2 regions of the Uliginosibacterium sangjuense genome follow, and region 1 is predicted to be linked to the other one. Evidence: predicted binding sites of a transcription regulator. Region 1 holds the regulator's gene; the other holds the start of a gene.

Region 1 (4,769 bases):
GCTTGGCGCCGGCCGAGCTGAGCTGGATCTATCTGGTGGGTGGTGCGGTGACACTGGTGACGCGGCCGTGGATCGGCGGCCTGACCGATCGTCACCCCTATGCGCGTGTGCTTACCTGGATGGTGCTGGCGAGTTTCGTCCCCATCGTGCTGGTGACACAGACTCTGCTCCTGAGTCTGGGCTGGCAATTGCTCATCGCAGCCCTCTTCTTCATCTTCGTCAGCGGCCGCTTCATCCCAGCGACCGCCTTGGTCACGGCGGCGACCGAAATGCGCTTGCGCGGTCGCGTGATGGCCTTCAACTCGGCGGTGCAGAACCTGGCCTCAGGTGCGGCGGCTTTCATCGCTGGCGCCATGATGCAGGCCGGGGAGGGCGGGAGCCTGCTGGGTTACGACTGGGTCGGCTACCTCAGTTGCGCGATCGGCCTGCTGTCGATCTGGGCCGCCCGACGCGTTCACCGCGTGAATTGACCATGTGATTTAACTATCAATATTCTTTGATAGATTAATTGGATTGATTAAAAGGGTTTCCATAGACTGGGTCCATCGCATTCGCCCAGTACGGAGACCGCCATGCGCAGCCTCGCCAGATATCTCGCCCTGCCTCGCCCACTTTCCAGTCGCCGCCTGGCGGGCTTGCTCCTGGTCGCAACGGGCTTCGTCCTGCTCGCGACGCAAACCTGGTCAGCCCTGATTGCGCAACTGAGTCCGCCTGCCGTGCGCGCGCTTGAAGGTGGCGCCATGGGGGCGCTTGCGACCGCGTTGGGGGCCTTGCCCGTGCTGGCCATGCGGCGCATCCCTACACGTGTGGCCGATGGTCTGCTCGGTTTCGGCGCAGGTGTGATGCTGGCGGCCACTGCCTTCTCGCTGATCGTGCCCGGACTGGCCGCCGCGCGGGATCTTGGCTTAGGCAAGTGGGCGGCCGGTGGCCTCGTCAGCATGGGGCTCGTGCTGGGCGTGCTGGCCCTGCTGTGGTTTGACCGCGTGATGCCGCACGTCCACTTCGATGCCACGGGACAGGAAACCCGGACCGCGTCTGCAGTGCTGCCTTCGCGCATCCTCCTGTTCGTCATCGCCATCGCGCTCCACAACATTCCTGAAGGCATGGCGGTCGGCGTCGCAGCCGGCGCGGGGGCCGCCGGTGCCGATGGCCTGGCGACCGGTATCGCGCTGCAGGATGTGCCGGAGGGCCTGGTGGTGGCGCTGGCTTTGGCTGGCGCCGGTCTCTCACGCGCCAAAGCTGCCTTGGCCGGTGCGCTGACGGGGCTCGTCGAACCGCTGTTCGCAGTGCTGGGCGCGATTGCGGTGGGCGTGTCGGCCAGCCTCCTGCCCTGGGGTTTGGCCTTCGCTGCGGGCGCCATGCTGTTCGCGGTGAGTCACGAAATCATCCCGGAATCCCATCGCAACGGTCACGAGCGAGATGCCACCATCGGCCTGTCCATCGGCTTCTGCGTGATGATGGTGATGGACACAGCGTTGGCCTGAGCCCCCAGGTGTCTTGGGGCAGCTGGCGGCGGCAGAGCGTTGACTTGCAATTTCAGGATTCCTGTATGAATATACAGTCAATAGAGATTGCGAGGAAACCAAGCAGCCATGGACGACCTGACGCCCCGCCAACGCGAAATCCTGGATTTCATCCGTAGCGCCGTCGAGCATAACGGCGCTCCGCCGACACGGGCCGAAATTTGCACAGCTTTCGGTTTCGCTTCGCCGAATGCTGCGGAGGCTCATCTCAAGGCGCTCGCCAAGAAGGGGGCGATCCAGCTCGAAGGCGGCTCGGCGCGTGGGATCCGTTTGACCGAAGCACTGGGGTTGCCGGTGGTCGGTCGCGTGGCTGCCGGCTCGCCGATCTTGTCTGAAACCAGTATCGACCGCCGTGTGCGCGTCGATCCCGACATGTTCGGCTTGCGTGCCGATTTCCTGCTGCGTGTGCGCGGTCTGTCGATGATCGAAGCCGGCATCCTGGAGGGCGATCTCATTGCCGTGCATCGCACGGCCAACGTGCGCGACGGCCAGATCATTGTGGCGCGCGTGGACGACGAGGTGACCGTCAAGCGACTGCGCCGACGCAACGGTCAGGTCGAACTGCTGCCGGAAAACCGCGACATGGCGCCCATCGTGATCGATCCGCAGCGCCAGTCCCTGACTATCGAAGGTGTCGTTGTCGGCTTGATCCGCGACGAATTCGACGCCTGAGCCACGACGCTGCCCACAGCGCCATTCTCTCCCCAATGCGAGGACACATTGCCATGAACGCCAACCGCCAACTGTGCTGCGCCAGCAGCCAACATCCGTCTCGTCCCGTGTCACGCCGTGCGGCCGATCGCTCCTGGGCCAAGGCCATGCTCGACGTGCTGTATCGGCGCGGTCGTAGCTACGGCTTGCTGACCCTGTACGAAGAGTCGCGGCTGAATTCCGGGCGTTGAACCGGCGGGCCCTGGCGGGGCATGGAATGCGAGACCGGCCTTATTCGGCCAGCATTTGTGCGCGTGTCGCGTCCGCCCAGCAGTTGGGTGTCTCGTACAAGCGTACGCTTTCCAGCGTCAACTGCTTGTCGCAGATCTCGCCAATGCGTGGTGCCAGTTGGCGGAAAGCCACGGCCACGAGGTTCTCGGCGGTCGGCACGACATCAAGCACCACTGTGCGGTGCTCTGGTAGCGTCTGCAAGAAATCCAGGATCGCGGTGTCTCCGCGGTAGACCAGGAAGGCGTGGTCCCATTGGTCCACGATCTCGGCCTTCACCACCGCTTTGATCTCCGAGAAGTCCAGCACCATCCCATTGCGTGGGTTGCCATCCTGCTGCGTGATGCGGCCCGAAACCGTGACCTCGATGGCATAGCGATGACCGTGCAGATGACGGCATAGGCTGCGGTGGTCGGGGATGCGATGTCCTGCATCGAACTCGAGACGACGGGTGATGAGCACGGGAGACCTGCTGGAATGGCGGGAACGCTGAGCGGGTATTGGTTGTTCGATACAACCAATAACGACATCAATGAGGTGCTGATTCTACCAGCGGCGTACCTGCCTGCGAGGAGCTGCGACGCCAAAGGGCTGGGCGATCAAACTGGTCGGCTGAAACGCCTTAGACCAGGCAGAGAAGCGGGGCGGGAGGCGCCCAGCGCGGCGACCGGGAGGTCGCCGCGCGCGGAAGAAAATTACTTTTCCTTCTTCTTGGCCTTCGCTTCCTTCTTCAGGCTCTTGTACAGGTCCTGATTGTGGGCGCGCAGGTATTCGATGACCTCGAAGTCATCCTTGCGGATCTTGTCGATGTCGATGCGCTCGACATGGACCAGGCGAAGCAAGGCCTGAACGGGGCGGGGAATGTCGCGACCGCTTTCATAGCGCGAGCCCCCGCTTTGGGTCACCCCGATCTGTGACCAGAACTCCGATTGGTTCAGGCCGAGTTTGCGACGAATCTCGCGCACATCCAGATTCTCGACGGTTTTCATATGATCTCTTACCTCATCCACGAAGATGTTGAACGCACGACCTCCAGACCAGACGATTCTTCTCGTAACTATCTGCCAAGCTCGGCAGTGCCTGGTCGAACTGACAAGTTGTATGGCATACCGCTTCGTTGTCAGCTTGCTATAACTAAAGTTATAGCTTGGGTTAGTATAGATCAATATTTCAGCAACATACAAGGAAGCTGGGCGCGGGTGCGCCATGCGTCACGAATATTTGAGCCCGGAATCCGTAGGCCGACCACAAAGGCTGTCGTGGGCGCCGAACTGCCATGGTAGTCGCGGCACAAGAATGCTGGCTGCGGCGGAGTGTCTGGCATCTGCCAAGTATTGGGAATTCTTCGAGAGAGGATTGCGCTAAAATAGCGAGCTTTTAGCCACTCGTACCCTAGTCCCGAAAATGGCGCTGATTGTTCAAAAGTATGGCGGTACCTCGGTCGGCACGCCCGAGCGTATCAAGAATGTCGCCCGGCGCGTTGCCAAGGCGCAAGCCGAGGGCGACCAGATTGTGGTGGTCGTGTCCGCCATGAGCGGAGAGACCAATCGCTTGATCTCGCTGGCCAAGGAAGTGCAGGCCAAGCCCGATCCGCGTGAGCTGGACGTGGTCGTGTCCACCGGCGAGCAGGTCACCATTGGCCTGCTGTGCATGGCGCTGCTCGAGTTGGGCGTGAAGGCGCGCAGCTATACCGGGCCGCAGGTACGCATCCTGACCGACAGTGCCTTCACCAAGGCGCGCATTCTCAAGATCGACGAGGATCGCATGCGGCGCGACCTGGAAGAGGGCTGCGTCGTCGTCGTGGCGGGTTTCCAGGGCGTGGACGATGTGGGCAACATCACCACATTGGGCCGTGGCGGATCGGATACGACCGGCGTTGCGCTTGCTGCAGCACTGCGCGCCGATGAATGCCAGATCTACACCGACGTCGACGGCGTCTACACCACCGACCCGCGCATCGTGCCCGAAGCGCGCAAGCTTGACCGCATCACCTTCGAGGAGATGCTTGAGATGGCCAGCCTGGGCTCCAAGGTGTTGCAGATCCGTTCGGTCGAGTTCGCCGGCAAGTACAAGGTCAGATTGCGGGTGCTCTCCAGCTTCATGGATGAATGCGAAGGCACCCTGATCACTTTTGAGGAAGACATCAAGATGGAACAACCGATCATCTCCGGCATCGCCTTCAATCGCGACGAGGCGAAGCTGACCGTGCTGGGCGTGCCGGATCGTCCGGGCATTGCCTATCAGATTCTGGGTCCGATTGCTGACGCCAACATCGACGTCGACATGATCATCCAGAACGTGAGTCAG
Region 2 (4,769 bases), 1.2 Mb from region 1:
GCCACACACCCGCTGCCCCAGCCAGCCGGCCAGCCCGGCGAGCAGACGCCGCGCCGCGAACAACAGCATCGGCGCACTCTCCACCTTGGCCGGCAGTTCCATGCCCTGGGCGAACTGCTCCGGAAAAGCGAAGCGCGCCCGCGGATCGGGCGCACTGCCCAGCGCCTGGGCCAGCCGCAGCGGCACACCCGTCCCGAAACGGCGCGCCAGCCCCGCGGCTGGCAGGGCAAACAAATCCTGCAAGGCATGCACGCCGAGGGCGCCCAGCGTCCTGTCGTCACGCGCGGACAGGCCCATCACCGCGACCGGCAGCGGCCCGAGGACCTCAGGCAAGGCAGCCGGATCGACGCAGCGGGCTTCCGCCCCGGCACGCACCAACCATTGCGCTGCCAGGGGTGTAGGCGCGAGCGCCATGTGAAAGGAATAGGCCTGCGCGTGCAGACCGGTGCGGATGGCGTCGAGCAAGACATCCAGGCCGCCGAAGAGACGCAGGCAGCCACCGATTTCGAGCAAGAGCTCATCCTCGGCGGCCAGGCAGACCTCGGGCGTGAAGCCCCCCGCCCAACAGGCCAGGCGCTGCAGCGCCGCCTGCTCCTGCTGCGGCTTGCGTTCCTGCACCAACAACCCTGGCGCCATGCCCAAGGCGGCGGCCAGGCGTAGCCCGACCTGTATGCCCAGGGCTTCGGCAGCCGCGTTGGCACACCACACGCGATGCGCCTCGACCACCACGCTCGGCTCGGCCGGCGGGGCGCCGCCCCATTCAAGCGGCAGACGGAAGAGGCGGAGCGCCAGCCACAGGCTGGCAGGTCGAGACGCATCCATGGCTCAGGCGCAACACGGCCATCGGCACGCCAGGCTGCCGTCACGCACAAGAAGAAGCGCGGAGGAATCGCCCGGCATCCCGCTCACCCCTGTGTCACCAGATGGGGCTTGACGGGTGCCGGCGCGCCTCCTGACACCTGCCGCGCCAGCGCCACCGGGCGCGCCACGTTCAGCCAGAGCGGCTGCGCGCAGACCGGCCCACGCCGCTTCAGGATATCCACCCGCAAGCCCTGGGCACTGCCCGTCAATTGCAGACGCAGGGGTGCCGGCGATGCCGCCTGCGCGGCAGCCTGCGGACGGCACAGGAAAGCCAGGCCGCGGCGCCCCTCGGCCGCCAATTGCAGGCGACGCAGGGATTTGTTGTCGGTCTGCGCCGGCAGCCAGGCCAGCACCGCGCCCACGCCACCGCTGGCGAGCAGCAGCTCGGTGCTCCAGGCAATGTCGTCCCGCCCAGCACGCACGAGCAGCAGGCGGGCCAGTGGAAACTGCGCCGCCCAGGCCGGCGCATGCACCTCACCCGGCGGGGCGACCAGCACGATGGGCGCCTCGGCGGCGCACGCGCGCAAGGCGGGCAAGAGCAAGGACAGCTCACCGATGCCTTGCTGTGCCGCCAGCAACTCGATCAGCGCCCCACGCGGCCAGCCTGCGCCGGGCAAGGCCTCGTCAAGCGGCGCAAAGCCGGTCGGAATGGCCGCCTTGTCCAGCGCGGCCAAGCGGTCGCCGCGCCAGACATCGGGGCGTTGCAGGACGGTCTGCAGGGAAGGCAAGGCGGACATGGCGCGAAGAGAGGGTTGTGTTTATCTGTATTTTTATACAGCAAAACAAAACTTGCCAGTCCACTTGCCGGTTCGCTCCATGCCCAGCACTCATGCCTCTGACTTGTCGACGCAGAGGGGCTCGTCATTCCCGCGAAAGCGGGAATCCACTTTCGCGTGAAGAGCCAGCACTATGGGAACACGTGGATTCCCGCTTTCGCGGGAATGACATGCGGAAAAGAAACAGGCCGGCAAAGCCGGCCTGTCGATCCGTGCTAGACGACGCAGCCTTACTGCGCGCCGCCGATGCTCTCCAGCACCGTCCAGGCGCCCTTCTCCACCTTGTAGACGGTGATGCCGCCGCTCTTGAGGTCGCCCTTCTCGTCATAGGCGATGTCCGGCGCGGTCACGCCGGCATGCTGGATCGTCGCCAGCACCGGGAGATAGGTGGCGGGCTCCACGGAATCCGCCTTCTGCATCGCCGCCAACAGCACGCGCGTCGCGTCGTAACCATAGGGCGAGTAGATCTCCATGTCGCCAAAGCGGGCCTTGAAGCGCGCCTCGAACTCCTTGCCGCCGGGCATCTTGTCGAGCGGCACACCCGCCAGCGAGGCAATGGTGCCTTCGGCCGCTTCGCCCGCCAGTTTGAGGAAGGTGTCCGAACGCGTCATCTCGCCCGACACCAGGGGGACCTTGACGCCAATCTGGCGCATCTGTTTGGCCATCGGGCCGGACTGCGCATCGGTACCACCGAAGAACACCGCGTCCGGCTTGGCCCCCTTGATCTTGGTGAGGATGGCCATGAAGTCGCTGGCTTTGTCGGTGGTGAACTCGCGCGCCACGATGTTGCCGCCGGCCGCCTTGGCCGCCTTTTCGAACTCATCCGCCAGGCCCTGACCGTAGGCGGTACGGTCATCGATGATCGCGATCTTCTTCGCGCCGAGCTTCTCCACCACGTAACGCCCCATCACCGAGCCTTGCTGGGTGTCGGAGGTCATCGAGCGGAAGGTCGTCTTGAAGCCCTGCTGGGTGAAGGCCGGCGCGGTCGCCATGGCGATCTGCGGCATGCCGGCGTCCGAGTACACCTTCGACGCCGGGATCGAGGTACCCGAGTTGAAGTGGCCGATCATGCCCTTGATGCCGCCATCGAGAATGCGCTGCGCCACCTGCGTCGCCGTCTTCGGGTCGGCCATGTCGTCCTCGGCGAACAGCTCGAACTTCACCGCCTTGCCACCAATCACCGGTTTCGTTTCGTTCACGTCGTCGATGGCCAGTTGCACACCGTTCTGATAACCCTTGCCGTAATGGGCCTGTGGGCCGGTCAGCGGTGCCGAGAAGCCGATCTTGACGACCTGGACTTCGGCTGCGGGTGCCGCCGCCGGTGCGGCTGCCTCGTCCTTCTTCGGGCTGCAGGCGGCAGCAAGCAGTGCCAGGCCCGCCAGAGGCAGCAGGCGCAAGGGATTGCGAGTCGTCATAAGGGATGTCTCCGTGGAGTGGATCAGGGCAAAGAAACAGATGTTGACCGAAAACGATGCGCCCGACGCCAGGCTGGGTCAACAAACCCGTGCCCCTGCGGGCGACCACTACCCTCCCGGGCAAGCCCGCAGGCTGTGCTTGCGCCGTCACCTGAGCCCTCTAACCTACAGTCTGGCGAGACGATCCGCGCCAGCCCCAAAGCACACCACAAAGGAGAAGAGTCCATGCGCATCTATTTCGCCACCAACCGCAATCCCAACGACCCCGACAAACCCACCGACTTCGGCAAGACTTTCAGCGCCAACGGGCTGACCGACCTGCGCTTTGGCTGGGCGGATGTCAGCGGCAAGAAACTCGACAAGTACACGCTCACGGTGGCCGACGAAAAACTGGACGTCGGTCTCGCTGCCGCCAGCGTGGGCGATCTCAGCAAACAGAAGCTGGGCAGCAAGGCGATCTTCGAGGAGGTGCAGCGCGAGATGCAGGCGCAGAAGCAGGACTGCGTGATCTCCATCCACGGCTTCAACTACAGCTTCGCCGAGGCGATCCAGCGCACCGCGCAGCTCAAGGCCTTCTATGGCGACAGGCCAATGAGCTTCTTCCTGTTCACCTGGCCGTCGGACGGCTCCATGCTGCCCTTCAAGGCCTACGCCAGCGACCGCGACGACGCGCGTGCATCCGGCGTAGCCTTGGGCCGCGGCCTGCAGAAGCTCGCCAGCTTTCTCAGCAGTTCGCGCCCCGAGGACTTCTGCGGCCAGCGCGTGCATCTGTTCGCCCACAGCATGGGCAACTACGCGCTGCGCTGGGCGCTGCAAGGCATCCGCGGCAGCACCGGCAGCAAGCTGCGCCGCCTGCTCGACCAGATCGTGCTGTTTGCGGCCGATGAGGACGACGACGCCTTCGAGCTGGAACACAAGCTGGCCGGGCTGCCCGACATGGCACGCCGCGTCACGGTCTATCACCACCCCGGCGACAAGGCCCTGGTGGTCAGCGACGTGACCAAGGGCAATCCGGACCGCCTTGGTGCCGGCGGCCCGCGCAACGCGCGCCTGCTGCCCGACAAGGTGAGCGTGGTGAACTGCGAGCCGGTCGTCGGCGGCCTGGACGACATCACGACCCACCAGTACTACCGCCTCGACGACACCGTGCGGCGCGACGTGCTGGCCGTGCTGAACGGCACCGAGCCCCAGGACATCAAGACCCGCCAGTACCAGCCGGAGACGCGCAGCTATCGGCTGAAACGGGTAAAGGCGTAAACGCAAAAAGGCGGAGCCTGGCTCCGCCTTTTTGCTTCAGTCCTGACTCACTCCACCTTGATCAGTCCCACCGGTTTCACCTTCGGTGTCAGCGTGCCCCCCTTGCGCGCACGCTTGCCCCGGCAGGCCTCCAGCGCCACACCCTTCACCACCAGTTCGATGTCCTTACCACCCCGACCCGCGCCGATCACCTTGACGGCATCGACCGGCGGACAGCACACGGCCACCAGCTCTTCCTTCTCGTCCAGGCCCATGACGATCATGCCGCGACCGCGTGGCATCACCTTCATCTCGGCGCGCGGGAAGTAGAGCAGGCGACCATTGGCAGATGCCGCAGCAAGCCATTCACCCTCGACGCGTGCCGGTGCCAGCACGGTCTCCTTGTCCTCCAGGGTCATGAAGGCCTTGCCGGCGCGCTGACGCGTAACCAGTTCTTCCAGCTTGGTGATGAAACCGTAGC

Evidence for each region. The regulator LexA, encoded in region 1, represses DNA repair genes until DNA is damaged. The targets are predictions, from matches to a motif close to ACTGTATNTANATACAGT.
Region 2: the regulator LexA is predicted to act here: its motif matches at 1,623-1,640, upstream of imuA (translesion DNA synthesis-associated protein ImuA).

The regions. Positions count from the first base shown of each region.
Region 1 covers NZ_CP101132.1:2,915,650-2,920,418, reverse strand. Annotated here, with positions in the region: gene NMB43_RS13530 (MFS transporter) at 1-470, shown strand, start outside; gene NMB43_RS13525 (ZIP family metal transporter) at 573-1,484, shown strand; gene lexA (transcriptional repressor LexA) at 1,593-2,195, shown strand; gene NMB43_RS13515 (hypothetical protein) at 2,249-2,425, shown strand; gene queD (6-carboxytetrahydropterin synthase QueD) at 2,466-2,924, opposite strand; gene NMB43_RS13505 (helix-turn-helix domain-containing protein) at 3,158-3,451, opposite strand; gene NMB43_RS13500 (aspartate kinase) at 3,867-4,769, shown strand, end outside.
Region 2 covers NZ_CP101132.1:1,702,643-1,707,411, reverse strand. Annotated here, with positions in the region: gene NMB43_RS07780 (Y-family DNA polymerase) at 1-822, opposite strand, end outside; gene imuA (translesion DNA synthesis-associated protein ImuA) at 906-1,598, opposite strand; gene NMB43_RS07770 (branched-chain amino acid ABC transporter substrate-binding protein) at 1,868-3,052, opposite strand; gene NMB43_RS07765 (alpha/beta hydrolase) at 3,278-4,309, shown strand; gene parC (DNA topoisomerase IV subunit A) at 4,357-4,769, opposite strand, start outside.